Regions from separate parts of the Streptomyces sp. NBC_00286 genome, predicted to be linked through region 1. Evidence: riboswitches for the same ligand, from Rfam matches in the RefSeq annotation. Region 1 holds a riboswitch; each other region holds the start of a gene.
The links. A riboswitch is a leader RNA that binds a small molecule or an ion and turns the genes downstream of it on or off. The one in region 1 is predicted to bind cyclic di-AMP.

Region 2: another riboswitch for cyclic di-AMP. It lies ahead of OHT21_RS06225 (M23 family metallopeptidase); the one in region 1 lies ahead of OHT21_RS17130 (C40 family peptidase).
Region 3: another riboswitch for cyclic di-AMP. It lies ahead of OHT21_RS11605 (M23 family metallopeptidase); the one in region 1 lies ahead of OHT21_RS17130 (C40 family peptidase).

What each region holds. Positions count from the first base shown of each region.
Region 1 is NZ_CP108054.1:3,784,681-3,794,252, forward strand. It holds gene pcrA (DNA helicase PcrA) at 1-1,496, opposite strand, end outside; cyclic di-AMP (ydaO/yuaA leader) riboswitch at 1,781-1,951, shown strand; gene OHT21_RS17130 (C40 family peptidase) at 1,959-3,110, shown strand; gene OHT21_RS17135 (hypothetical protein) at 3,238-3,591, opposite strand; gene OHT21_RS17140 (C40 family peptidase) at 4,037-5,089, shown strand; gene OHT21_RS17145 (response regulator transcription factor) at 5,334-6,170, opposite strand; gene OHT21_RS17150 (ATP-binding protein) at 6,167-7,450, opposite strand; gene OHT21_RS17155 (PspC domain-containing protein) at 7,630-9,063, shown strand; gene OHT21_RS17160 (hypothetical protein) at 9,050-9,289, shown strand; gene OHT21_RS17165 (DoxX family protein) at 9,347-9,572, opposite strand, start outside.
Region 2 is NZ_CP108054.1:1,342,244-1,351,815, reverse strand. It holds gene OHT21_RS06250 (aspartate aminotransferase family protein) at 1-491, shown strand, start outside; gene OHT21_RS06245 (helix-turn-helix domain-containing protein) at 562-1,188, shown strand; gene OHT21_RS06240 (DUF6126 family protein) at 1,185-1,310, shown strand; gene OHT21_RS06235 (tyrosine-protein phosphatase) at 1,365-2,162, opposite strand; gene OHT21_RS06230 (alpha-galactosidase) at 2,355-4,454, shown strand; cyclic di-AMP (ydaO/yuaA leader) riboswitch at 4,756-4,917, shown strand; gene OHT21_RS06225 (M23 family metallopeptidase) at 4,922-5,848, shown strand; gene OHT21_RS06220 (DUF6250 domain-containing protein) at 6,028-6,759, shown strand; gene OHT21_RS06215 (SGNH/GDSL hydrolase family protein) at 6,882-7,667, shown strand; gene OHT21_RS06210 (TetR/AcrR family transcriptional regulator) at 8,286-8,882, opposite strand; gene OHT21_RS06205 (glutamate dehydrogenase) at 9,025-9,572, opposite strand, start outside.
Region 3 is NZ_CP108054.1:2,558,527-2,568,098, reverse strand. It holds gene OHT21_RS11615 (M16 family metallopeptidase) at 1-583, shown strand, start outside; gene OHT21_RS11610 (M16 family metallopeptidase) at 580-1,971, shown strand; cyclic di-AMP (ydaO/yuaA leader) riboswitch at 2,185-2,342, shown strand; gene OHT21_RS11605 (M23 family metallopeptidase) at 2,356-3,144, shown strand; gene OHT21_RS11600 (GntR family transcriptional regulator) at 3,356-4,051, shown strand; gene OHT21_RS11595 (HPr family phosphocarrier protein) at 4,199-4,480, opposite strand; gene OHT21_RS11590 (bifunctional acetate--CoA ligase family protein/GNAT family N-acetyltransferase) at 4,649-7,453, shown strand; gene OHT21_RS11585 (DUF5998 family protein) at 7,495-8,082, shown strand; gene OHT21_RS11580 (alkaline phosphatase family protein) at 8,082-9,275, shown strand; gene OHT21_RS11575 (thymidine kinase) at 9,329-9,572, shown strand, end outside.

The DNA.
Region 1 (9,572 bases):
CCGATGCCCCGCTTGGGGACGTTGAGAATCCGCCTCATCGGTACGGAGTCCTCCGGGTTGGCGAGAACCCTCAAGTACGCGAGGACGTCCCGGACTTCCTTGCGCTCATAGAAGCGCACGCCGCCGACGACCTTGTAGGGCAGGCCGACGCGGATGAAGACCTCTTCGAAGACACGGGACTGGGCGTTCGTACGGTAGAAGACGGCGACATCGCCCGCCTTCGCCTCCCCTGCGTCCGTCAGCCGGTCGATCTCGTCGGCGACGAACTGCGCCTCGTCGTGCTCCGTGTCGGCGACGTAGCCGGTGATGCGCGCGCCCGCGCCCGCGTTGGTCCACAGGTTCTTGGGGCGGCGGCTCTCATTGCGCTCGATGACCGCGTTCGCCGCGGTCAGGATCGTCTGTGTGGAGCGGTAGTTCTGCTCCAGCAGGATCGTCGTCGCGTCCGGGTAGTCCTCCTCGAACTGGAGGATGTTGCGGATGGTCGCGCCCCTGAAGGCGTAGATGGACTGGTCGGCGTCACCGACGACACACAGCTCGGCGGGCGGCACGTCGTGCTCGCTCGGGGGTACGTCCACGGGGTGCTCGGAGGTGCCGACGAGTTCCCGTACGAGGGCGTACTGGGCGTGGTTGGTGTCCTGGTACTCGTCCACCAGTACGTGGCGGAATCGGCGGCGGTAGTGCTCGGCGACGTCCGGGAAGGCCCGCAGGAGGTTGACCGTCGTCATGATCAGGTCGTCGAAGTCGAGGGCGTTCGCCTCGCGCAGCCGCGACTGGTACATCGCGTAGGCCTGGGCGAGGGTCTTCTCGAAGCCGTCACTCGCCTGTGCCGCGAAGTCCTCCTCGTCGATCAGCTCGTTCTTGAGGTTCGAGATCTTGGCGCTGAACGACTTGGGCGGGAAGCGCTTCGGGTCGAGGTCCAGGTCGCGGCAGACCAGGGCCATGAGGCGCTTGCTGTCGGCGGCGTCGTAGATCGAGAACGAGGAGGTGAAGCCGAGCTTCTTCGACTCCCGCCGCAGGATCCGTACGCAGGCGCTGTGGAAGGTCATCACCCACATCGCGTTCGCCCGCGGTCCGACGAGGTGCTCGACGCGCTCCTTCATCTCGCCCGCGGCCTTGTTGGTGAAGGTGATGGCGAGAATCTGGCCGGGATGCACCTTGCGCTCGCCGAGCAGGTACGCAATCCGGTGTGTGAGTACTCGGGTCTTGCCGGAGCCGGCGCCGGCCACGATGAGCAGGGGGGAGCCGGAGTGCACGACCGCCGCGCGCTGGTTGTCGTTCAGCCCCTCCAGGAGCGCGGCCGCGTCCACGTGGGGACGGGGGGCGCCATCGCGGTAGTAGGCCTCCCGGTCCGGCGGCACGTCGAACTTCCCGCCGAACAGATCGTCCGGAACCTGCTCCGGTACGTGATCGTCCTCGGGCGGTGGCGGGGGCTCTTCCTCGTGGTCCCGCGAGGGTTTGAGGTCCGCCAGGAAGCTGTCATCAAAGAGGCTGCTCATCGCTCTCCGAGTCTAGGCTCCCCCACTGACAGCTCGCCGCCGCCCTGAAAAGCTGTCCGGGAAAACCCTGAGAACTCCGCTCGTACGAGGCTGCCGGGAGCCCGCCCGGATTTCCCTCACCCTCCAGGACCGTCCCGTCACGGTCGGCGACGGATCATGACGCCTGAGGCTAAGGTCACGAAAACGTATCGGACAATTCGCACATCAACCTTCACAGGAGCCACACGAGTTGGTTAGCTTTCGCAGTGGGCCGCTCGACCCCCACCGGCGAACGTCGCCGGGCCGTGCGGCTCCCGCCGAGTCCGGTACGCCCTTGTGGCCACCCGGAGCCGGGGACCCACCGACCTTGGGGTGAATCGGTCCAACTCCCTTAGGGACAAGGACCGTAGGGCAAACCTTCCGAAGCACACGCCCGAACCCGACAGCTAACTCGGTAGGCGGAGCACGGAAGGAGTCGCCTTCGTGGCGCCACACCGCAAAGCGCGGTCGTCCAGTCCCAAGGGCATACGGACCCCTGCCCTCGCCACCGCCGCTCTCACCTCGGTGGCCCTCCTGTCGCAGACCGCGAACGCCTCGCCCTCCGCGGAGCCGAAGCCCAGCCTCGACGAAGTACAGAAGAAGGTCGACGACCTCTACGCGCAGGCGGAGACGGCGACCGAGAAGTACAACGGCGCCAAGGAGAAGACCAGCAAGCAGCGCAAGAAGGTCGACAACCTCCTTGACGACGTCGCTTCCCGCACGCAGAAGCTCAACGAGGCGCGCGAGGAACTCGGTACGTTCGCCACCGCGCAGTACCGCACGGGCACCGCCGCCCCTGACACCGCCGCCATGCTGCTCGCGGACAACCCGCAGGACTACTTCGACCAGAACCAGCTGATGGACCGGCTGACCAGCCGCCAGCAGCAGGCCGTCGACGACTACGCGACGCAGCAGTCCCAGATGGCGGAGAAGCGTCAGGAGGCCTCCGAGAGCCTTCAGGGGCTCACCCAGACCGAGAACACCCTGAAGTCGTCCAAGGCGACGGTTCAGCGGAAGCTCGCCGAGGCGCGCCAGTTGCTCTCGCAGCTGACCGCCGAGGAGAAGGCCCGGCTCGCGGCGATCGAGCGGGAGCAGCGCGAGGAGGCCCAGCGCAAGGCGGAGGAACTGGCGCGGCAGCAGGCCGCGGAGGAGCAGCGCCGCCAACAGCAGCAGGCCCAGCCGGCTCCCGCGCCTTCCACCGGCGCGGGGACCTCGGCCGGCACGGGCACTTCCGCGGGCGCCTCGACCGCCAAGGGGGAGAAGGCGCTCGCCTTCGCCCGTTCCCAGACCGGCAAGCCGTACGTCTGGGGCGCCTCAGGACCGGACTCCTACGACTGCTCAGGCCTCACCCAGGCCGCCTGGAAGGCCGCCGGCGTCACCCTCCCGCGCACCACGTGGGACCAGGTCAAGACCGGCACCCAGGTCTCGGTCGCCAGCGCCCAGCCCGGGGACCTCGTCTTCTTCTACGACGACATCAGCCACGTCGGCCTCTACCTCGGCGACGGCATGATGATCCACGCCCCGAAGCCCGGTGCGTACGTCCGCGAGGAGTCGATCTACTACATGCCGGTCCACAGCGTGGTCCGTCCGGCGTGACGCACGCGCGCGTGGACCCCATTTCGGGGTGCACGCGCGCGTGAGCTGTTTTTGGGGTTTTGGCGCTCTTCATGAGGCCGTTTTTTCGAGGCTCTCCATGAGGCCGTTTTCGCGGCTCTTCGGGCCGTCAGGTCCAGAGCACAGCGATGAAGACGTTCGCGGTGGTCAGCCCGCCGACCAGCCCGAACGAGCCCTTGTCCACCTTCTCCTCGTCCCGCTTCACATACACGAGGCCCAGGATCACGATCAGCAGCGCCAGCTTGACGCCGATCTTGATGTTGTTGACCGTCTGGTCGTCGGCCTGGTTGAGGCCGACGAGGATCACGCCCGTGACGAGCATGGTGAACGCGCCGTGGAGCATCGCGGGGCCGAAGCGGGCCGTGCCCTCGCCCATCGCCTTCATCTGGGTGAGAAAGCCGCCGAGGAGTGCGGCGATGCCGATGATGTGCAGGGCGACGAAGAGATGGATGAGTACGTCCATGAGGCCGGAGCCTAACCGGGGGCTCGCATACGGCCTCACACTGCCCCCGGCCCCTGGGGGCGCCGTACGGGCTCTGACGGGCCCTGACGGACGCTGACGGACGCTGACGGACGCTGACGGGCCCCACATAGCACCGCCGCGCCGCTCGGACCTCTACGACCCCGGCATCGGTCAACACCCCGCGTCAACTTGACGACTCCAGGCCGGAATTACGGTCACATACGGTCACCATGCGGCGCAGTGCCGACAGTTCCGTACATGCCGTTACCAGGCGCGCACGCTCAGGTTTAGCGTCCTTCCCCAGGTGACCGGCTCCCCACCCGCCGTCCGGACCAGGGGCGGCAGCCGGACATCACCGCCGAGAAGATCCGGCGGCGGTCCGCTCCCCCTGTGCGGGCCGCCGCCGGACGCGTGACCGGCCCGTTCGGGAAGGAAGTGTGTCCAGGTGGCAGCGCACCGCAAGCCAAGACAGCGCTCGCTCAGTGGCAATACGGCCCGTACCGCCTTCACGATCGCCCTGGCGGGCGCGGCGAGCGCAACCTCATTCGACGGGGCGGGTTACGCCGAGCCGCGGCTGACGCCGGAGCAGGTGCGGGCGAAGGTCGACAAGTTGTACCAGGAGGCGGAGGTCGCCACCGAGAAGTACAACGGGGCGAAGGAGAAGGCCGACAAGGCGGAGGCCCGGGTGGACTCCCTCCAGGACGAGGCCGCCCGCCGGACGGAGCGGCTCAACTCCGAGCGGGATGCACTGGGTTCAGTGGCTGCCGCGCAGTATCGGGATGGGGGCATCGACCCGGCGCTGCGGCTCTTCCTCTCCTCGCAGCCCGATCAGTACTTGGACGAGGCCGCGTTCGCCGAGCGCGCCGGCAGTCGGCAGGCCTCGACCGTTTCGCGCGTACGGGGCCAGCTGCGGGAGATCGAGCAGTTGCGCGGGGCCGCCCATGTCGAGCTGGCCTCGCTCAAGTCCCAGCAGGCGGCGCAGAACCGGCACAAGAAGACGGTGACCGGGAAGCTCGGCGAGGCTCGGCGGCTTCTGTCCCGGCTGACGGACGAACAGCGTGCGCGGATCGGCACGGACGACGCCGCCACGGCTCGCGCCTCGCGCTCCTCCGACTCGCCGGATCCGGGCTCGGCTGTTGGGGCTCCCAACTCGCGGGCTGCGGCTGCCGTCTCGTACGCGTACGAGAAGCTCGGCAGCCCGTATGTGTGGGGGGCCACCGGGCCCGATGCCTTTGACTGCTCGGGGCTCATGCAGGCCGCGTATCGCTCTGCGGGGATTTCGCTGCCTCGGACGACTTATGACCAGATCGAGGCTGGGGAGCGGGTTTCGCGTGGCGATCTCCGGCCTGGGGACCTGGTGTTCTTCTACTCGAGCATCAGTCATGTGGGGCTTTATGTGGGCAACGGGCAGATGATCCATGCGCCCAATCCTTCGGCGCCGGTGCGGGTCGCTTCGCTTGATGAGATGCCGTTTGCGGGCGCCGCGCGGGTGGTGTGAGGTTGTTTCGTCGCCCCCGCCGCCCCTTCCCGTCCCATCCCTGGGGCTGTGCCCCAGGCCCCCGCCAGGGGTGGTGGGTGACACTGCGTGTCGCGGCTGCGGGTTCGTTGTGGCTGGTCGCGCAGTTCCCCGCGCCCCTAAAGGGGCGCCACCAACCTGCCCTCGACTGACGGCGACGAATACCTCTCCTTCACCCTCGTGACGTCCGCAAGAACTAATCGCAACCGCCGTACGACCGGGCGGGTCAGACCAGTCGTCGTGCCGTCGCCCACCGGGTCAGCTCGTGGCGGTTGGACAGTTGGAGCTTTCTGAGGACCGCTGAAACATGGGACTCCACCGTCTTCACCGAGATGAACAGTTGCTTGGCGATCTCCTTGTACGCGTACCCGCGGGCGATGAGGCGGAGAACCTCGCGCTCGCGTTGGGTGAGGCGGTCGAGGTCCTCGTCGACGGGCGGGGCGTCCGTGGAGGCGAAGGCGTCGAGGACGAATCCGGCCAGGCGCGGGGAGAACACCGCGTCGCCGTCCTGGACGCGGAAGACGGAGTTGACGAGGTCCGTGCCGGTGATCGTCTTCGTCACATAGCCTCGCGCGCCGCCCCGGATGACGCCGATGACGTCCTCGGCGGCGTCGGAGACGGACAGCGCGAGGAACCGTACGGGCTGCTCGGCATCCGCCATCAACGGAGCGCAGCGGCGCAGGACTTCGACCCCGCCGCCGCCCGGAAGGTGCACGTCGAGGAGGACGACCTCGGGCCGGGTCGACGTGATGACCGAGACGGCCTGGTCGACGTCGGCGGCCTCCCCGACCACCTCGACACCTGTCCGCTCGGTCTGCCCGATCTCCGCCTGGACCCCTGTACGGAACATGCGGTGATCGTCGACGAGAACCACTCGGACTCGCCGACCGGGCCCGGCGTCCGCCGAATCGGGCGTGGCCGTCGAGTCGTTGGGCTCGGCGGCGGCCTGCGGCGCGTCGGCTGCGGCCGCGCCGATGCCCGCGGCAGGGCCGTCGGCCGCGCCCGCGCCGGTCGCGCCACCGCCCGGCTCGACCGTCCCGGCCGGCTCGTTCGCGTCGCTCATGTCTCCGCCCTCTCCATCTCCAGCTCGACCTCCGTGCCGCCGTCCGGTACGGCGCGCAGCCGGGCCGTGCCGCCGTTGCGCTCCATGCGGCCGATGATCGATTCTCTGACGCCCATGCGGTCGGCGGGTATCGCATCCAGGTCGAAGCCGGGGCCGCGGTCCCTGACGGACACGAAAACCGTCCTGCCCTCGACCTCGGCGTAGACCTGCACCGCGCCGCCCTCGCCACCGTACTTGGCCGCGTTCACCATCGCTTCCCTCGAGGCCTGCATCTGGGCCCCGATTCTTTCGTCGAGCGGGCAGTCGCCGACGACCACGACCTCTATGGGGACGCCGTGCTTGTCCTCCACCTCCGCCGCGCTGCGCCTGACCGCCTCGGCGAGGGTGTCCGGCTCGTCGGCCTCGTCCTTGCCGGTGCCCTCCGGTTTGTAGAGCCAGTTACGCAGGTCGCGCTCCTGAGCGCGGGCGAGGCGGCGGACCTCGCCCGCGTTCTCCGCGTTCCGCTGTATCAACGTCAGGGTGTGCAGCACCGAGTCGTGGACGTGGGCGGCCACCTCCGCCCGCTCCTGGGCACGGATACGCATCAGCCGCTCCTCGGAGAGGTCCTGGGTCATGCGTACGAGATAGGGGCCGGCGAGCAGCGCTATGCCGACGAGGACCGCGAGCGCCGCCTGCAACACCGAACCGAGGTGGGCGGCCGAGCCCTGGAGAACGAATATCCCGGAGACTCCCACGGTGACCAGCAGGACTCCGGCCGCGGAGCGGGCCAGCGTCAGCGTGCGCCGATGGCGGCCGACCTCCACCCAGCGGGCCCGCCGCGCATTGTCCGCCTGGCGCCAGACCAGGGCCACGCCCGCGCCGACGAGGACGACGGGCCAGAGATACAGCTTGGCCCCGCCGCTCAGGTCCACATTGCCGACGAAGATCATGGCGATGACGACCATCGCGAGCAGCGCGACGATCTGGCCCTTGTCGGGCTTGCGGGCGACGAGTCTGCGGCGCCCGTCGGTGGAGGTCTCGGTGACCAGGGCCGGAGGCCGTCCGGTGTCCACGCCTCCGACGCCGAGCGGCACGAAGAACCAGAACGCGGCATACAACAAGGCCCCGAGGCCCTCGGCCATGAACAGTCCGACGAAGACCAGCCGCACCCAGACCACAGGCAGCCCGAGATGCCCGGCGAGCCCCCGCGCCACGCCACCGAGCCAGCGTCCGTCGCTGCTGCGGTAGAGCTTGCGCGGCGGCCGCGGGTCCTCGACGGGCACAGCTGCGACTTCCGGCATGTCATCGATATTCACACGCGAGGCGGGCCAGGACATCAGGGTCGACCCCCGAGACTCCCCTGATCTTCGAAGCACCGGGCGCCTCGGGGATCAAGGCCCGATGCCTCGGGGACGATTTCAGGGTTCGGCCAGGGTCGTCCCGACTGCCGCCGGACCGCTGCGGCCGTCACCATGGACACATGACAGATCACACGCACGCCGCGACGGGTCCAGGACCCGGCTCCGGCCCGGGCCCCGACGAGGCTTCGCCCGCCGGGCCGCGGGACAAGGTGCCCGCCGCCGGCGCCCCGGCCGCCGCGGGTGAGGAACCGCGCGCGCACGGGGGCCCGCCCGCGCCCGGGGATCCGGTCGTGCCCGAGGTTCCGCAGAAGTTCCGGCGCGACCGGCGGCACAAGATGCTGGGCGGCGTGTGCGCGGGGCTCGGGCGGCAGTGCGACATGGACCCGGTGATCTTCCGCATCGGGCTCGCGGTGCTCTCGGCGAGCGGCGGCATCGGCCTCATCTTCTACGGCTTCGCCTGGCTGTTCGTGGCGTACGACGACGAGGAGGAGAACGAGCTGCGCAAGCTGCTCACCGGCCGCGTGGACGGCCAGGCGCTGACGGCCGTGCTCTTCGCGCTGGTCGGCTGCGGAGTGTTCCTGTCCATGCTGGGCAACGGCGGGGTGCTCACCTTCGCCACCACGCTCGCGCTGGTGCTCGCGGGCGCCGGTTACTGGTCGCGGCAGCGCGGAGCCCCCGGCCCCGACCCGCTCGCCGCGCAGGCGGTCGCCGACGCGCCACCCGAAGCCCAGGCACCGCCCGTCCCCGCCTCCTTCTCCTCCTGGTGGCGCGACCCCATCGTCAAGGACGGCACATATGTAGGAGGCACGGGCTATCTGTGGGGCCCGAGTGACACCCGGGACCGTGACATCGCAGCGGCGGTGAACATCGCGCAGGGCAACTACCGCCCAGACATACGCGCCCGCGAGCAGAAGCCGCGCGGCCCTCGCTGGATCGGCGGCTGGGTGTTCCTGCTCGCCCTGCTGGCGGGCGCCATCGGCACCGGCGCGACCTGGGAGGAACACGCGCTGGGCACCAGCCTCCAGGCCGGCCTGGCGGGCGCCCTCATCGTCCTTGGCGCAGGCATAGCGGTCAGCGCGTTCCTGGGGCGTACGGGGGCGGGGTCCGTCTTCCTCGCGATCATCACCGCGGCCCTGCTGGCCTGCTCGGCGGCGCTTCCGAAGGACATCAGCACCCACTGGGTGCGCACGAACTGGACACCGGCCTCGGTGGCGGACGTAAGACCGGCCTACGAACTCGGCACAGGCGTCGGCACACTCGATCTGACCCGGATACCCCTCGCCAAGGGCCAGACCGTGACGACAAGCGTCGAGGTGGGCGTGGGCCAGCTCAAGGTCGTCGTGCCCAAGGACGCGACCGTGAAGCTGAACGTCGAAGTGGGCGTCGGCGACATCCAGTTCCCCGGCGACGGAAAGCAGGACGTGGACGTGGCCCCCGGCAAGTACGAGGAACGGACCCTCAGGCCCACGAGCAACACCAAGAACGGCGGCACGCTCGACCTCACCCTCGAGGTCGGCGTCGGACAGGCGGAGGTGGCCCGTGCTACGTCATGACTTCCAGCCCGGCCGACTGATAGCGGGCATGTTTTTCACGCTCACCGGCATCATCTACGCCGGCGACGCGGGCGGACTCTGGGAGACCCCTTGGTACGCGGTGATCCCTCTGGTCACCGGCGGCCTGTTCCTGGCGGCAGCGGCGGGCACGGTGACCCTCGCGATACGCCACCACCGCAAGAGCCTCGCTTCCCGGGAGACGCGGGAGGCGCCGACGCAGAGCTGAAGGCCGGGAGCTGCGGGAGCTGGGCCTGATCGCCGGAGGCCCTGGCCCTGACCAGTCCTAGTACGTGCCGGCTCGCTGCCTTCGGCGTGCGCGCAGCATCGAGTCGATCGAGAACACCGATGCGCCGGCGAGTACGAGGGGGAGCCAGGCCATCAGGTAGGGGAGGTCGTTGCCGTAGTAGTACGGGTCCGAGGGCCAGCTCACGGTCAGCCAGAGACTGAGGGAGATCATGGCACCACCGAACGCGGCGAGGCGGGCGAACAGCCCGATCAGCGTGCCGATA
Region 2 (9,572 bases), 2.4 Mb from region 1:
CCGCGAGCTTCGGGACCAACGCACAGGCCATGGCAGCCGGCCTCGCCGTGCTCTCCGTGCTGGAGAACGAGAAGATCGTCGCGAACGCCCGTGCCATGGGAGAGGAGTTGAAGTCCCGGCTCGCGGCGCTCGTGGACAAGTACGAGCTGCTCAGTGAGGTACGCGGTCGGGGGCTGATGATCGGCATCGAGTTCGGCAGGCCCAAGTCCCTGAAGCTGCGCAGCCGTTGGACCATGCTGCAGGCGGCGCGCAAGGGGCTGTTCGCGCAGATGGTGGTCGTGCCACTGCTCCAGCGGCATCGGATCCTCACGCAGGTCTCGGGCGATCACCTCGAGGTGATAAAGCTGATTCCGCCACTGATCATCGGCGAACGGGATGTGGACCGGTTCGTGGACGCTTTCACCGACGTGATGGACGACGCGCACAACGGCGGTGGGCTGATGTGGGACTTCGGCAAGACACTCGTGAAGCAGGCGGTCGCCAACAGGTAGGGGCGCGCGTCTGTTTTGCCTTTAAGGCAAGAAGTTTGCCGATGAGGCAAAGCTCCGGCTGAATGGAGGCATGAGCCCCACCGAGCCGGGGACGGCCGAAGAGCCGTCCGCCGAGCTGCCCTCCGTCGCGCCGCAACTGCGTGAGCTGCGGCGCCGCGCCTCCCTCACTCTGGAGGCCGCCGCCCGCGCCGTCGGACTCTCGCCCGCCCATCTCTCCCGCCTGGAGACCGGGCGGCGCCAGCCCTCGCTGCCGATGCTGCTCGCACTCGCCCGTACCTACGGTACGACGGTCTCGGAGCTGCTCGGCGAAACGGTCCCCGAACGGGACGCGGTCGTCCGCGCCGCCGACATGGAGCCCACGCAGGCGGGCGGCTGGACGTACTGGCAGGCCGGCGCGGCGGGGCGCGGCATGCAGTCCCTGCGCGTACACGTCCCGTACGGAGCGCAGGGCGACATCGTGCGCGTCCACCCCGGCGAGGAGTGGCTGTACGTCCTCAAGGGACGGCTGCGGCTGCGCCTGGGGGACACCGCGCATGCGCTCGCGCCCGGCGACAGCGCGCACTTCGACTCGCTGACCCCGCACCGGATCGCCGCCGCGGACCGGGACGGTGCCGAACTGCTCTTCGTGCACACCCTGTTGCAGAGCCCTACGGCAGCGCTGTGCCTCGGTCCGACGACTCCAGGAGCGACTTCATGAGGGACATGGAAGAGAAGTTCCCGCGTGCTCTGTGGGTGCGGCTCATCATTTACGTGGCCGTCGGGCACCTCTTCGCGGCCTTCATCTATCTGCTGTTCACGCTGGGCGCCCAGAACCAGTAGGCAGTTGGGGAGGCGTCGAGGCAGCTGACGGACGGTGAGCTTATTGTCGGGCGGTCAGTCGAGGAAGCGTTCCCGGAGTCGCTCCCGCGTCTTCGGGGTTACGTGCAGGCCCTGTTCCAGGTAGGTGTCGACGTCGCCCCAGGTGTCCTCGATCGTTTCGAACGCCGCCGCGAGGTATTCGGCGCGGGCGTCGAAGAGCGGGCTGAGGAGTTCCATGACCTCGGGGGAGTAGGCCGCGGCCGCGGAGCCGCTGCGGCGCACTTTGTAGCGGCGGTGGGGGGCGTTCGACTTCAGGTAGTCCGTGACGATGGCCTCGCGCTCGACGCCGAGGGCGAGGAGCGTGATGGCGATGGACAGGCCCGCGCGGTCCTTGCCCGCCGCGCAGTGCATCAGTGCGGGCACGCTGTCCTCGGCCATCGCGTGCAGCACCTGTGAGTGCTCGGGAGTGCGCTCCTTGATGATCGAGCGGTAGGACGCGATCATCCGGTTCGCCGCCTTGCCGTCCGCGAGGATCTTGCGCAGCTGGTCCAGATCGCCGTCGCGGACCATCGTCCAGAACTCGGCACCGTGGGCCGGATCGGTCAGCGGCAGGTTCACATTCCGCACGCCCGGCAGCTCTACGTCCGGGCCCTCCAGCTTCTTGTCCGCGTCATTGCGGAAGTCGAAGATCGTGTGCAGGCCCAGCGAGGCGAGGAACGCGGCGTCCTCCTCGGTCGCGTGCGCGAGATGGCCGCTGCGGAACAGCAGTCCGGGCGCCAGGCGTCGGCCGTCCTCGGTCGGCAGGCCGCCCACATCGCGGAAGTTGCGAACTCCGGTCAGCTCGGGCTCGGTCGACGGGACCTGCTGCGTCACGGGGGCTCCTCCCAGTCGGCGGCCGACGCTGCTGTCGGCGGGGCGCGCTCTCGACCATACGACATGCATTCGTGGGCCAATCAGTTGTCCACAGGCGGTGCCGGTCGGTTGTCCACAGGCGGTGCTGGCGAGGCTCGAGCGCCTGCGATGATGTTGTGCTTGAGCGAGCTTGTTCGGATCTGTGAGGACTTGATGGTGGAGATCGGCAAAGACGGTCGTACGTGGCTGCTTTCGGGGCGCACGAGCAGTTATGCCCTGCGGCTCACGGACCAGGACGAGCTGCTGCATCTGCACTGGGGGCCGCGCATCGCGCTCGCGGACGCAGAGGCACTGGCCGCCGGTCCCGAGCCGAAGTACTGGCCCTTCGAAGCCCCGCTCGACGGGCACGAGGAGTACCCGGTCGAGGGCGGCCCCCGCTTCGTACGGCCTGCGCTGTCCGTGCGGACGGACGAGCGGCGCGGCACGGAGTGGCGCTTCGAGGCGTACGAAGTGGATGAATCCGACGGATCGGAGGGGGGCGAACTGCGGCTGCGGTTCTCCGACTCCGGGCTCGGCGTCACGCTGCACTACCGGATGCGCCCCGCCACCGACGTCGTCGAGCGCTGGGTGACCCTCGCCAACGAAGGGCCCGCCCTGGAGGTCCTGCGGGCCGACTCCGCGACCTGGACGCTGCCGGAGCGCGAGGGCTGGCGGCTGTCGCAGCTGCACGGGCGCTGGGCGGCCGAGTCCCAACTCGTACGAACGGACCTCACCTACGGCGAGAAGGTCATCGGCAGCCGACGCGGGCACACCGGGCACCAGCATCTGCCCTGGGTCGCCCTGGACGTCGAGGGCGCGGCGACCGAGGAGCACGGCGAGGTGTACGGGTGCGCGCTCGCCTGGTCCGGTTCATGGCGGATCGCCGTGGCCCAACTCCCGGACGCGCGCGTGCAGATCACCGGCGGCGCCGGGTACGACGACTCCGGCCTGGTGCGGCTGGAGCCGGGGGAGAGCTTTGTCACGCCGGTCTTCGCGGGGCTGTGGAGCGATGGCGGCTTCGGCGGGGCGAGCCGGGCCTGGCACGCGTACCAGCGGGCGTATGTGATCCCGGACGCGGACCAGGACCGGCCCGTGCTCTACAACTCCTGGGAGGCCACGGAGTTCGACATCTCCGAGGAGCAGCAGCGGGCACTCGCCCGGCGGGCCGCGGCGATGGGCGTGGAGCTGTTCGTGGTCGACGACGGCTGGTTCGGGAAGCGCACCAGCGACCGGGCCGGGCTCGGGGACTGGACACCCAACCCCGACCGCTTCCCGGCCGGGCTCAAGCCCCTCGCCGACGACGTGCACGCCCTGGGCATGCAGTTCGGGATCTGGGTCGAGCCGGAAATGGTCAATGCGGACAGCGAGTTGTATCGGGCGCATCCCGAATGGATTCAGTACCAACCGGGGCGAAAGAAGACAGAGCTGCGCAATCAGCTCGTACTGAACGTCGCGCGCGAGGACGTGCAGGAGTACCTGTGGGAGCAACTGCACGGTCTGCTCTCCAGTGCCCCCATCGACTATGTGAAGTGGGACTTCAACCGCTGCTTCACGGACGCCGGCTGGCCCGGGGAGGCGTATCCGCAGCGGCTGTGGGTCGACCATGTGCACGCTCTGTACAGCCTGCTGGACCGGCTGCGGGCCGCGCACCCCGGTGTCGCCTTCGAGTCCTGCTCCGGCGGTGGCGGCCGCATCGACCTCGGCGTCATGTCGCGTACGGACCAGGTGTGGACCTCGGACAACACCGATCCGCTCGACCGGCTCGCCATCCAGCACGGTTTCAGTCACATCCACCCGGCGCGGGTCATGGCCGCCTGGGTCACCGACAGCCCCAACAAGCAGCTCAACGGGCGCGTGAGTTCGCTGCGCTTCCGCTTTGTGAGCTCCATGGCCGGAGTGCTCGGGGTCGGTGGCGACCTGGCCGAGTGGAGTGACGAAGAACTCGCCGAGGCGCGGGACTGGGTGGCGCTCTACAAGGAGATCCGGCCCGTCGTGAGCCGCGGCGACCTCTACCGACTGCGGGCGCCGCAGGGCGGGCTGAGCGCCGTGCAGTACGTCCATGAGGACCAGGTCGTCGTCCTCGCCTGGCTCCAGGCTCAGCATTACGGCGAGCCCGTGGCGCCCGTACGACTGCGAGGGCTCGACCCGGCGGCGACGTACGAATGCCCCGAAACGGGCGAAGTGTACAGAGGGGCCGTCTTGTTGCATCACGGACTGCGGACCGGTCTGCGCGGGGACCTTGATGCGGCAGTTTTCCGTCTGCGTCGCATCTGAGAGTTGTGTCCGTATTGGAGTACCTTCATTCCAACTCGCTCTGGAATAGGCACTCCTGAATCCATGATGCGTGAGCAGCGTCATATTCGTGACGGTCTGCTGTCGCCATGTTCACGTAATTCAAGCGCGTTTACAGGGGATTTCAGGAAAGCCGGAGAGCGGTGATTCACGGAGCGTGACGGCGATTTCGGTCAAGGATCAAGAGAATGGGGCACATAGGCAACCCAAAGCTTGTCCCTGCGCGTCTTAGTCGCTTACGTTCACGACCAATCCAGGCGGACGCCTAATCCTGCCGCCGTCTGGAATCCGCACACCGATCCGTACACGGCAGGAGCGGGGGACCCACAGGTACAGCGCCTGTTCCGGTCTCCGGAACAGGCTTGGGGTAAAGCCGCGCGAAAGCGCGGCCGGGCATCTCCAGCTCGCACCCGACAGCTCACCTCGCAGGCGCCGGAGAGGAATTCGCCATGCCCGCGAAGGGTAAGCACCGCCGCCCGAAGTCCGCGCGTTTCACCCGCTCGATCGCCGTTGCCTCAACAGGCGGCGCCGCTCTGGCACTCCCTTTGCTGGGAGCAGTCGGCGCACAGGCCGCAACTCCGCAGAGCGCGCCCGCGTCTGTTTCCAACAAGGCCGAATCTGTTTCCCAGAAGGCCCTTGAGTCTGCTCCGGTCGCCGCTCAGAAGAAGGCCGCGACCAGGACGTACGAAGTAAAGACGGGCGATTCTCTCTCGAAGATCGCCAACGCCCAGAATGTCAGCGGTGGCTGGAAGAAGCTCTACGCCGACAATCGTCAGGTCGTCGGCAGTGACCCCGGGCTCATCCACCCGGGCCAGAAGCTGACGATCGGCAAGAAGGCCGCCGCGCCTTCCGCTGCCAACGAGGCCAAGGCTCCCCAGGCGGCCGAGGCCCCCAAGGCGGCCGCGGCCCCCCAGGCGTCCGCGAAGAAGGCCGAGCCCGCCAAGGCCGCTGAGGCACCCAGCAGTTCGAGCGGCTTCACCATGCCGGTCGACGGTGCCACCGTCAGCACCCCGTACCGGATGTCGGGCGGCATGTGGTCCAGCGGCTACCACACCGGCGTCGACTTCGCCGCCGCGACCGGCACTTCGCTCAAGGCCGTGGGCGCGGGCACCGTCGTCTCCGCCGGCTGGGGCGGCGCGTACGGCAACCAGGTCGTCATCAAGCTCAACGACGGCCACTACGCCCAGTACGCCCACCTTTCCTCCCTTTCCGTCTCGCAGGGGCAGTCCGTGACCGCCGGTCAGCAGATCGGCCTCTCCGGCGCGACCGGCAACGTCACCGGGCCGCACCTGCACTTCGAGATCCGCACCACGCCGGACTACGGCTCGGACGTGGACCCGATGGCGTTCCTGCGCTCGCACGGCGTCTCTGCCTGACGTCACCTGAGCGCCGCCGAGGGCGGATCGCGTCTCCCTCTCGGCCGAAGGCCGGACCCCTGATCCCCGGGTCCGGCCTTCGGCTTGTTCCGGGGGTCGACAGAGGTGGTGGGCGGACGTCAAGATCTGCGGGCAAGCGCTTTCTTCTCCGCCCCTGACGCCTGCCAAGGAGACGCTTCATGACGACCCGCAGAGCCTTCGGAGCCCTGGCGGCCGGTGCCGCCCTCGCGGCCCTGGCCCCCGCGCACACAGCGAGCGCACATGCCGCGAGCGCGTCGGTGCGCCACCGCCGGGGACGGCTCATCGCCCGCGACGACTTCCGGCACGGGCTGGGGCAGTGGGCAACGGAGTTGCAGGACGGAGGCAGGGTCACCGCCTCCCGCGGGGTCATGGAGATCGATGTGCCGAGCGGCGCCACGGTCTGGTTCAAGCGGAAGCTCTCGGGGCCGTACGTCATCGAGTACACGGCCACACCGGTCTCCGCGGGCGGTGTCAACGACCGGGTGTCGGACCTCAACAACTTCTGGAACGCCGTCGACGTCCGCTCCCCGGACGACCTCTTCGCCACGCAGCGCGGCGGCGCCCTCGACGAGTACGACCACCTCAAGACGTACTACTCGGGCTACGGCGCCAACTACAACACGACCACGCGGCTGCGCCGTTACGTCGGGCGGGCGGGTGTCCGGCCGCTGATCTACGACTACACCGAGCCCCTGCTCGTGGCGAACCGGCCCCATCGCGTCCGGATCGTCTCGCACGGTTCGACCGTCCAGTGGTGGAACAACGGGCGGCTCGTCTTCGACTACGTCGACCAGGATCCGTACGCGAGCGGGCACTTCGCGTTCCGGACCGTATGGAGCCATTTCCGGATCACGGACTTCCGGGTGTGGGAGCTCTGTATTCCGAGTTGACCGGGACTTTACGCGTGGCTTATCTCACCGTCCGTCAACCCTTTCCTACGGTCGCGTAGCTCACATCGAAAGGTGAATCATGGCTCGATGTGGCAGACGATTCGAAGAATGACAGCAGATCAGTGATCGGGTCGTACGTGGCGGTGGGGGACAGCTTCACCGAGGGCGTCGGCGACCCCGGGCCCGACGGGGCGTTCGTCGGCTGGGCCGACCGGTTCGCGGTACTGCTCGCCGACCGGCGCGCTGAGGGCGACTTCGACTACACGAACCTTGCCGTGCGCGGGAAGTTGCTCGACCAGATCGTCGAGGACCAGCTTTCGCGGGCCATCGAGTTGGGGCCGGACCTCGTTTCCTTTTCGGCGGGCGGTAACGACATCCTTCGGCCGGGGACCGATCCCGACGAGGTCGCTGCTCGCTTTGAGGGTGCCGTTGCCGAACTTACGTCGGCTGTCGGGACGGTGCTGGTGACGACCGGCTTCGATACTCGGGGTGTGCCGGTGCTCAGGCACTTGCGGGGCAAGATCGCTACGTACAACGGGCATGTGCGGGCGATTGCTGATCGGTACGGGTGTCCTGTGCTCGACCTTTGGTCGCTGAAGACGATTCAGGATCGGCGGGCATGGGACGACGACCGGCTGCATCTGTCGCCGGAGGGGCATACGCGGGTTGCGCTGCGCGCGGGGCAGGTGCTTGGGCTGGCGGTGCCTGCGGATCCGGAGCAGCCGTGGCCGCCGTTGCCGCCTCGGGGCACGCTTGAGGTTCGGCGGGATGACATTCACTGGGCTCGGGAGTATCTGGTGCCGTGGATTGGGCGGAGGCTTCGAGGGGAGTCGTCGGGGGACCGGGTGGTGGCGAAGGGGAGTTTGTCGCCGGACGACATCAAGTCCCGCATGCGGTCCGCTGTTTGAGGGTTCCTTTCCCCAGCCCCGCCCCTTCCCGAAGCTGGGGGCTGCGCCCCCACACCCCCCTTGCCTCTGGCTGGTGGGCTGCCTCCGGCGGGTGGGTGGGTTCGTGGGGTGCTTCCGGCGGGTGGGGTGCCTACCGGGGTGGGGGTGACAGTCGTGTCGCGGCTGCGGGTTCGTTGGGGCTGGTCGCGCCCCGCGGCGGAGCCGCAAATTGACACAGCCCCGCGCCCCTGAAGGGGCGCCCCTGGAGCCGTCCGCTAGCAGGCTCACCAGCCATCACCCTCACCAGGCACCATGCTCGCCATCCACCCTGCTGACCAGCCACCGCGTGCCCGCACCCCCAACTACCCGCAGCTTTCCGCCGGGGGGAGGGGACGTGGGCCGGTGCGTCCTATGCCCGTCGCTTAGCTTCGGTCTGGGCACACCAGAACCCTGTGGAAGCAAGGGGCCGTATGCCCTGTTGGCGACGGGCTGACGCACCGGCCCGCGGCCCCGCACCCACCACGCACCCAAGGGGCGCGGGGAACTGCGCGATCAACCACAACGCACCCGCAGACGAAAACGAAACCCAACCGCCCAACCGCCGGAGGTACCCCGCAGCCGACAACGAACCCAATCGCCCTACTGGCGGAGGCCAAGCTCGTGGGCCAAGGCCTCGTCCGCCCACTGTTGCGTCCGGGCGCGCGACACCGCTCCGTCGTACGCCGTCACCTGGACGGCCAAGCCGTCAAGGAGCGCCGTGAGACGCAAGGCCGTGTCCATGGGAGACGGGCAGTGGAACTCCCCGGCAGCCACACCCTCCGCGATGACCTCGGCGAGCGCCGCCTTCCACTGGCGGTCGAGGTCTCGCGTAACCTCCCGCAACCCGGGATCGCGCAGGGCCGCCGACCAGCCCTCGATCCACAGGCGCCACCCCTTGGCCTGGCCGGTCGGGGCGTACCAGCGAACGGCCGACCGCAGGCGGCGTACCGCCGTGGTGCGGCGAGCGAGAAGCTTGCGCAGATGAGCCAGGTCGCCCTCGGCCGCGTAGGCGAACGCGGCGGCGACCAGCTTCTCCTTCGTCGAGAAGTGATACAGCACCAGCGCGTTGCTGACCCCCAGCGCGGCCGCCACGTCGGCGATCCGTACCGCCGCCACGCCCCGCGCCTCGATCTGCTCGACCGCGGCCCGCAGCAACTCCTCCCGCCGCTCCCGAACGCTCAACCGAACTCTGGCCACGCCCGCAACCCTACACACGAGGTCTGACAGGCATCCGATGTCATCGACACCGGCCGAATGTCATCGACACCGGCCGAATGTCATCGACACCGGCCGAATGTCATCGACACCGGCCCGAATGTCACCGACGCCGGCCCGAATGTCACCGATACCAGCCGAACCTTTCGGAAATCACCGGCAGTCGGTCCGCGACGATCGCGTGCGCGGCAGCCCGCGGTGTCGTGCCGTCAGCCTCCGCGCGCGTGAGCGTCTGGTCGACCAGTGCCCGCATGGAGCGTCGCGTGTACGCGAAGGCCTCCTCCGCGTCGGCCCCGATATCGCCGAACAGCGTCCACCACCACCAGGCGTTGGTCCCGGAGTTGACGACTACGTCCGGCAGAACGGTGACCCCGCGCGCGGCGAGAAGCTGCTCCGCTTCGGCCCGTACGGGCATGTTCGCGGCCTCGACGATCCAACGAGCTGTGATCCGCGCCTGGTTGACGGCGTCGATCGCGTAGGAGACCGCCGCCGGCACCAGCACCTCGGCCTCGGTGGACAACCAGGCGTCGTCGCCCGGCAGTTCGCGGTCGGCGGGGCGCAACGCCGAGCGGTCGACGGTTCCGTACGCGTCCCGGGCGGCGAGCAGCGCCTCGATGTCGAGCCCCGCCGGATTGGCGATCGTGCCCTTCACGTCGGCGACGGCCACGATGG
Region 3 (9,572 bases), 1.2 Mb from region 1:
CGAGGAGGAGGTCCCGGCGCGCGCGCTGATGGCCGCCTACCGGCTCCCGGAGGACGGCACGCGCGCGTGCGACGCGGCCGACCTCGCCCTGACCGTCCTCGGCGGCGGTGAGTCCTCCCGCCTCTACAACCGGCTCGTACGCAGGGACCGTACGGCTGTGGCGGCCGGTTTCGGTCTGCTGCGCCTGGCCGGAGCGCCCTCCCTGGGCTGGCTCGACGTGAAGACCTCCGGAGACGTGGAGGTCCCCGTCATCGAGGCGGCCGTCGACGAGGAGCTCGCCCGGTTCGCCGAGGAGGGCCCCACGGCCGAGGAAATGGAGCGCGCCCAGGCCCAGTTGGAGCGCGAGTGGCTGGACCGGCTCGGTACGGTCGCCGGCCGCGCCGACGAACTGTGCCGGTACGCCGTGCTGTTCGGCGACCCGCAGCTCGCCCTGACCGCCGTACAGCGCGTGCTCGACGTCACGGCCGAGGAGGTCCAGGAGGCCGCCAAGGCCCGACTGCGCCCCGACAACCGTGCGGTGCTCGTGTACGAGCCGATCGCCACCGACGAGGAGACCGCCACCGACGAGGAGAGCGCCCAGTGACCGAGGCCACCGTGACCATGGACTTCCATCCCCAGCCCCAGGCCGGCGAGGCCAAGCCCTGGGCCTTCCCGGCGCCCGAGCGCGGTGCGCTCGACAACGGCCTGACGGTGCTGCGCTGCCACCGCCCCGGCCAGCAGGTCGTCGCCGTGGAGGTCCTCCTGAACGCACCGCTGGAGGCCGAGCCGCAGGGCCTGGACGGTGTCGCCACGATCATGGCGCGAGCGTTCTCCGAAGGCACCGACAAGCACTCCGCCGAGGAGTTTGCCGCCGAACTGGAGCGCTGCGGCGCCACGTTGGACTCGCACGCCGACCACCCGGGCGTACGGCTGAGCCTCGAGGTCCCGGTATCGCGGCTCCCGAAGGCGCTCGGTCTGCTCGCCGACGCCCTCAGGGCGCCCGCTTTCGAGGACAGCGAGGTCGAACGGCTCGTCCGTAACCGGCTCGACGAGATCCCGCACGAGACCGCCAACCCGGCCCGCCGCGCCGCCAAGGAGCTCTCCAAGCAGCTCTTCCCGGCGAGCTCGCGCATGTCGCGCCCGCGCCAGGGCACCGAGGAGACGGTCGCGGCCATCGACTCGGCGGCGGTACGCGCCTTCTACGAGAAGCATGTACGCCCCGCCACGGCCACCGCGGTCGTCGTGGGCGACCTCACCGGTGTCGACCTCGACGCGCTGCTCGGTGACACGCTCGGCGCCTGGACCGGCTCGCCGGCCGAGGCGCGTCCCGTGCCTCCGGTGACCGCCGACGACACCGGCCGCGTGGTCATCGTCGACCGCCCTGGAGCCGTCCAGACGCAGCTGCTCATCGGCCGCGTAGGCGCCGACCGGCACGACCGCGTCTGGCCCGCTCAGGTGCTCGGCACGTACTGCCTCGGCGGCACCCTCACCTCGCGTCTCGACCGCGTCCTGCGCGAGGAAAAGGGCTACACCTACGGTGTGCGGGCGTTCGGCCAGGTGCTGCGCTCCGCCCCGGACGGTACGGGCGTCGCGATGCTCGCCATCAGCGGCTCGGTGGACACGCCGAACACCGGCCCGGCGCTGGACGACCTCTGGAAGGTGCTGCGTACGCTCGCGGCCGAGGGGCTGACGGACGCCGAGCGCGATATCGCCGTACAGAACCTGGTGGGTGTGGCGCCGCTCAAGTACGAGACCGCGGCCGCCGTCGCCGGCACGCTCGCCGACCAGGTCGAGCAGCACCTGCCGGACGACTTCCAGGCGACCCTGTACCGCCAACTCGCCGCGACGGGCACCGTGGAGGCCACCGCGGCCGCCGTGAGCGCCTTCCCGGTGGACCGTCTGGTGACCGTCCTCGTCGGGGACGCCGCCCAGATCGAGGAGCCCGTCAAGGCCCTCGGAATCGGTGAAGTGAGCGTGGTCCCGGCCGAGTAGAGCCGCCGCACATCCCGGGGACCCTGGAGGCTGATGAGCCTCCAGGGTCCCTCTTTGTCCAAATTGATTGGATTGGTTGCGAGTTGGTATGGAGGTTGTGTGTCTGGCCTGTGGCGTGCGCTACAAAAGCCGTCATCCGTTTGTTATTTGAGAGATGACCCGCTTAGCGTCAGTCCGGCTGTCCGTCAGGCACTGCGCCGCACCCGCGGCACCGGACAGTCATCGCCGAGTCCCCGTACGGCGCGAGCCAGGGGAGCCGGGGACCCATCGCAGTCCCTGGGGTGAATCGGGCGCCCTCCTGGAGGGGGCCCGTAGGAGACCTTCCTGCTCCGAACCCGTCAGCTAACCCGGTAGGCGAGAAGGAAGGAAAGGACAAGCCACTTCATGGCGTTCACCCGCGCCACCGGGAAGCACCGTCGCCCGAGCCGTACGAAGCGCACGTCCTCGAGGACCGTTGGCGTAGCGACGCTCGCCACCACCGGTGTCATCGGCACTCTGGCCGCCCCGGCGTTCGCCGGCCCGTCCACTGCCAAGCAGACAGGGCTGACCCAGGCCGTCACCATGGGCGACTCGGTCGCCGACCAGATCGACGCCCAGGCCCACGCCCAACGCCAGGCAGCCGAGGAGGCCGCCGCCCGTCAGGCAGCAGAAGAGGCCGCCAAGAAGCGGGCCGCCGAGCAGAAGGCCCGCGCCGAGGCGAAGGCCAAGGCGGAGCGTGCGGCCGAGGAGCGCGCCGCCCGTGAGGCCGAGCGCAAGCGCCTGCTCAACTCCTTCGTCTCGCCGATCAGCGACTCGTACGTCTCGACCGGCTACAAGGCCGGCGGCTCCGTCTGGTCCTCCGGCAGTCACACCGGCGTCGACTTCCACGCCGCAAGTGGCACCACCGTCCGCGCCGTGGGCGCCGGCACCGTCGTCGAGGCCGGCTTCGAGGGCTCGTACGGCAACCAGGTCGTCATCAAGATGAACGACGGCACGTACACGCAGTACGCCCACATGTCGTCCCTCTCCGTCTCCGTCGGCCAGAGCGTCACCCCGGGCCAGCAGATAGGCCTCTCCGGGGCGACCGGCAACGTCACCGGAGCGCATCTGCACTTCGAGGCGCGTACGTCCCAGGAGTACGGCTCGGACATGGACCCCGTCGCCTACCTCCGCTCGCACGGCGTGAACGTCTGACGACTCACCGCACCCTTCCCGAAGGCCCCGGCTCACCGAGCCGGGGCTTTCGTGCGTCTTGACCGGACGTCTGCCTGTTCTGCGCGACTATGTGTCCAAAAAAACGCCATGGATTCCGGCCCGCCATCGGAATTTCCCGCACTCTGCAATAGAGTCACCGAACGAGCGTCAATCGACCGCGTTTCGCGGGGATTAAGGCGGAGGTCCGGTCATGCGTATTCCCGCGCACTCGGTATGCACGGCGATCCGTGACGACATCGTGGCGGGTGTCTACGAACGCGGCAGCCGGCTCACCGAGGAACTCCTCGCGCGTCGCTACGGCGTCTCGCGGGTCCCCGTGCGGGAGGCGCTGCGCACGCTGGAGGCGGAGGGCTTCGTCGTCACCCGCAGGCACGCGGGCGCGTGCGTCGCGGAACCCACCGAGCAGGAGGCCGCCGACCTGCTGGAGATGCGCATGCTCCTGGAGCCGCTGGGCGCCGCGCGCGCCGCACAGCGGCGTACGGAGGCGCACCTCAAGGTGCTGCGAGGCCTCGTCAGGCTGGGCCAGGAGCGGGCCAGGAAGGGCCAGGGCGAGGATCTGCGCTCCCTGGGCGGCTGGTTCCACGAGACGCTCGCGCAGGCCTCCGGCAGCCCCGCGCTGACCTCGATGCTCACCCAGCTGCGACACAAGATCGCCTGGATGTACGCGGTCGAGGCGCCGGCCCATCCCGCCGAGTCCTGGTCGGAGCACGGCGGCATCGTGGACGCCGTCGCGCGCGGCGACAGCGAGCGGGCCCGGGCGATCACGGCCTTGCACACCGAGCGGGCGACGGCCGCGCACCGGCTGCGCTTTCCCGGGCACGGTGATCGCGTGGAGCGTGTGAGGACTTCGCAACACCCCGTAAACACGGCGAGCCTGCGGCATTAACAGTGGCGCCGTATACAAAGGGGGAGTAATTCGCGGGGGATTATTTCTGCTGCCCGCAACCTGGAATTGCAAAGGGCCCGCCCGGTATTTCGGGCGAGCCCTTTTGGTGCGTGTGCGGGACGGCGTCTTTTGAACGCGACCCTTGAGTCACACGGTTTCGGGCAGTTCCTCAAGCCCCTCCGAAACCAGCTTGGCCAAGCGGTCGAGCGCGGCGTCCGCTCCCTCGGCGTCGGAGGCCAGGACGATCTCCTCGCCGCCCTTGGCGCCCAGGCCGAGCACCGCGAGCATGGATGCGGCGTTGACGGGGTTGCCGTCCGCCTTGGAGATCGTCACAGGGACGCCGGCGGCTGTGGCCGCACGGACGAAGATGGAGGCGGGGCGGGCGTGGAGGCCCTCGGCCCAGCCGACGTTGACGCGGCGCTCAGCCATGTGATGCTGCCCTTCAGGTGTGCTCAGGTTGTCTAGACCACTATTCCATACGTGAAGCGTCCCCTGGCGGGCGCCGGCCCGGCAGAGGCCACGAGCCCATGCGGGGGCCCGAGTCGGGCCCCGGACTGCCTCGCGCCATTGTCGGACACGAGCCGTACTCTGGGGCCCATGCAGACCTCGTCGGATCGGCACGAGTATCCCGCCCACTGGGAGGCCGACGTCGTGCTGCGCGACGGCGGCACCGCGCGCATCCGGCCGATCACGGCCGACGACGCCGACCGCCTGGTCAGCTTCTACGAGCAGGTGTCCGACGAGTCGAAGTACTACCGCTTCTTCGCGCCGTACCCGCGCCTGTCCGCCAAGGATGTCCACCGCTTCACGCACCACGACTTTGTGGACCGGGTGGGACTCGCGGCCACGGTCGGCGGCGAGTTCATCGCCACCGTACGCTACGACCGCATCGACGCCGAGGGGCTGCCCGCCTCGTCTCCCGCCGACGAGGCCGAGGTCGCCTTCCTCGTGCAGGACGCCCACCAGGGCCGTGGTGTGGCCTCCGCGCTGCTGGAGCACATCGCCGCGGTGGCCCGGGAGCGCGGCATCCGCCGGTTCGCCGCCGAGGTGCTGCCCGCCAACAGCAAGATGATCAAGGTCTTCACGGACGCCGGCTACCAGCAGCAGCGCAGCTTCGAAGACGGCGTCGTACGCCTGGAGTTCGACCTGGAACCCACCGACCGCTCACGCGCGGTGCAGTGGGCCCGGGAGCAGCGGGCCGAGGCGCGGTCCGTGGCCCGGCTCCTCGCACCCGGTTCCGTCGCCGTCATCGGGGCGGGCCGCGCGCCCGGCGGAGTGGGGCGCAGCGTCCTCGACAACCTCCGCGACGCCGGGTTCGGCGGACGGCTGTACGCGGTGAACAGGGCCCTCCAGGAGAAGGAACTCGGCGGAGTCGCGGCGTACCGCTCGATCCGTGACATCCCCGACCCCGTCGATCTCGCCGTGGTCGCCGTCCCTGCTGAGCACGTCCCCCAGACCGTCGCCGACTGCGGTGAACACGGTGTGCAGGGGCTCGTCGTACTCACCGCGGGGTACGCCGAGAGCGGCCCCGAAGGACGGGAGCGCCAGCGTGAACTCGTGCGCCACGCGCGCGCGTACGGCATGCGCATCATCGGACCCAACGCCTTCGGAATCATCAACACCGCACCGGATGTACGGCTCAACGCCTCGCTCGCGCCCAAGATGCCGCGGGCCGGACGCATCGGTCTGTTCGCGCAGTCCGGTGCCATCGGGATCGCGCTGCTGTCCCGGCTGCAGCGGCGCGGCGGCGGCGTCACGGGCGTGACCGGGGTGTCCACGTTCATCTCCTCGGGCAACCGCGCGGACGTGTCCGGCAACGACGTACTGCAGTACTGGTATGACGACCCCGACACCGATGTCGCGCTGATGTACCTCGAATCCATCGGCAACCCAAGGAAGTTCACGCGCCTCGCGCGCCGGACCGCCGCCGCCAAGCCGCTCGTCGTCGTCCAGGGCGCACGGCACAGCGGGTCCGCGCCTCCAGGCCATGCCGTACGGGCCACACGGCTGCCGCACGCGACCGTGTCCGCGCTGCTGCGGCAGGCCGGGGTGATCAGGGTGGACACGATCACCGAGCTCGTCGACGCCGGGCTGCTGCTGGCACGCCAGCCGCTCCCCGCCGGACCTCGTGTGGCGATCCTCGGGAACTCCGAGTCGCTGGGGCTGCTCACGTACGACGCCTGTCTCGCCGAAGGGCTTCAGCCGTTGCCGCCGCTGGACCTGACCACGGCGGCATCGGCGGAGGACTTCCATGCGGCCCTCGCGCACGCACTGGCCGATGACGCCTGTGACGCCGTCGTGGTCACCGCCATACCAGCGGTCGGTGAGACCTCGCCTTCCGACGCCGCTCTCGCCGAGGCGCTGCGTTCGGCCGCGGCGGCGTCCCCGGCGAAGCCGGTCCTCGTGGTCCATGTGGAACTCGGCGGGCTCGCCGAAGCCCTCTCCGCCGCCACCAGCACCGCGCCCCACGCCGTCGAGCTCCAGGTGCCGCCGCCCGCCGAACGCCCCGCGGCGCGGACCCCCGCGGACGATTCCACTCTCATCCCCGCCTACCCCGCGGCCGAGCGCGCCGTCCGCGCCCTCGCCGAGGCCGTCAGGTACGGGCACTGGCGCGGGGACGCCGCCGAGCCCGGCCGGGTGCCCGAGTTCGAGGACATCGACGAGAAGGGGGCCGCCGAGCAGATCGACGCTCTGCTGGCCGAGGGCGACCCGGCCGGGCTCACGCTCGGCCTCGAGGACACCTGCGCGCTGCTCGGCCGGTACGGCATCGACGTACGCCGCGCTCTGCCCGCCCCGACGCCCGACGAGGCCGTGGCGGCGGCCGAGCGCTCCGGCTACCCCGTGGCGCTGAAGGCCACCGCCGCGCACCTGCGGCACCGGGCCGACCTGGGCGGCGTACGACTGGATCTGGCGGACGAGGAGCAACTGCGGCGGGCGTACACGGAATTGACCGAGCTCTTCGGGACGCCCGCCGAACTGCGCCCGGTGGTGCAGGCCATGGCGCCCCGCGGCGTCGACACCGTCGTCCGCGCGGTGATCGACCCGGCGGCCGGGCCGGTGCTCTCGTTCAGCCTCGCCGGAGCCGCCTCGGAGCTGCTCGGAGACACCGCGCACCGGCTGATTCCGGTCACCGACCGGGAGGCGGCCTCGCTGGTCCGGTCGATCCGGACGGCGCCGCTCCTCTTCGGCTGGCGGGGCTCGGCACCGGCGGACACGGCGGCACTGGAGGAACTGCTGTTGCGCCTGTCGCGCCTTGTGGACGACCACCCGGAGGTCGTCTCCGTCACCCTGGAACCCGTGGTCGTCGCCCCGCGCGGGCTGACCGCGCTCGGTGCCTCCGTGCGGCTCGCGCCCCCGCCCGCCCGCGGCGACCTCGGTCCGCGCACGCTTCCTGTGTACTGATCGGTGCCTCGCAGTCAGTGCGCCCCCGTAGGATGGGCGCCATGGCCAAGACCAGTACATCGACCCAGGGGCTGCGAGCGGCGATCGAGCGCAGCGGCTACTACCCGGCCCTCGTGGCCGAGGCGGTGGAAGCCGCTGTCGGCGGCGAGGCCATCCGGTCGTTTCTGGTCCACCAGGAGACGACGTTCGACGCCAACGAGGTGCGTCGGCATGTGACGGTGCTTGTCCTCACCGACAACCGCTTCATCGTGAGCCACACCGACGAGCAGGCCGCGGACAGCACGTCGCCGACGCCGTACGCGACGACATCCACCGAGTCCGTAAAGCTTGGCCGGATCTCGTCGGTCGTCCTCAGCCGGGTCGTCGCCAACCCGGAGAAGTACGTGCCCGGGACGCTGCCCCGCGAGGTCGTCCTCACCATCGGCTGGGGCGCGGTCTCCCGCCTCGACCTGGAGCCGGCCGCCTGCGGCGACCCCAACTGCGAGGCGGACCACGGCTATACGGGCAGCTCGACGGCCGACGACCTCAGCCTGCGCGTCAGCGAAGCCGGGGACGGACCGGACGCCGTGCGCCAGACGCTCGCCTTCGCCCAGTCGCTCTCCGAGGCGACCGCGGACGTCACCCCGTAATGGCGCAGCCCCTCTGGGACCACCCGGAACCCTTGACCATCGAGTCCGCGCCCGTGCCCGAGTACGGCTCCGGTTCACTCGCCGATCTGCTGCCCACGCTCGCCGCGGGCATGGGCGTACCGAATCTGGCCGCCACGCTCACGGACCTGACTCCGGCCGACCGGAACTGCGTCTTTCTGATCGACGGCCTCGGCTGGGAGCAGCTGAGGGCGCATCCCGAAGAGGCCCCGTTCATGAGCTCCCTCCTGGGCAGCTCCCGCGGCGGCACCGGCCGCCCGATCACCGCCGCCTACCCCGCGACCACCGCCACCTCGCTCGCCACGGTCGGTACGGGTCTGGCGCCGGGCGTCCACGGCCTGCCCGGCTACACGGTGCGCAATCCGGACACCGGCGAGCTGATGAACCAGCTCCGCTGGAACCCCTGGACACCGCCGAACGTCTGGCAGCCGTACCCCACGGTCTTCGAGCTGGCCGACCGGGCGGGCGTGCACAGCGCACAGGTCTCCTCGCCGACCTTCGAGAACACGCCCCTGACGAGGGTCGCGCTGAGCGGCGGAACGTTTCACGGGCGCCTGTCCGGCGAGGAGCGCATGGACCTCGCGGCCGAGCAACTGGCCGCCGGGGACCGCTCGTTGGTCTACACGTACTACGCCGAGGTGGACGGCAAGGGCCACCGCTTCGGCGTCGACTCGGACCCCTGGCGCGGACAACTCATGTACGTGGACCGCCTGGTCCAGAGGCTGGCCGAGCAACTGCCGCCGCGCACGGCCCTGTACATCACCGCCGACCACGGCATGATCGACATCCCCTTCGGCGAGCCGCACCGCATCGACTTCGACGAGGACTGGGAGCTGCGCGCCGGCGTCGCCCTGCTCGGCGGCGAGGGCCGCGCCCGGCATGTGTACGCCGTACCGGGCGCCGAATCGGACGTACTGACCTGCTGGCGCGAGGTGCTCGGCGAGCAGTTCTGGGTGGCGTCCCGGGACGAGGCGATCGCGGCGGGCTGGTTCGGGAAGCCCGACCGGATCGAGGAGCGGGTGTACGCCCGTATCGGCGACGTGGTCGCGGCGGCCCGCGACGACGTCCTGCTCATCGCCTCACAGCGGGAGCCCAAGGAGTCGTCGATGCTCGGCAACCACGGTTCGCTGACCCCCGCCGAGCAGCTGGTCCCGCTGCTCGAAGTACGCTCCTGATCGTCGGCCGCCTCGCCACTGAACCGCCCCCGCTGAAAGGTGCTCAACTCGCCATGCCCGAGCTGGTGTTCTTCTCCGGGACGATGGACTGTGGGAAGTCAACTTTGGCGCTTCAGATTGGGCACAACCGGTCGGCAAGGGGTCTGCAGGGTGTGATCTTCACGCGGGATGACCGTGCCGGCGAGGGTAAGTTGTCGTCGCGTTTGGGCTTGGTCACGGACGCGGTTGAGGCGGCTCCGGGCATGGATCTGTACGGGTACCTGGTGGAGCAGATGTCGCACGGTGCCAAGGTCGACT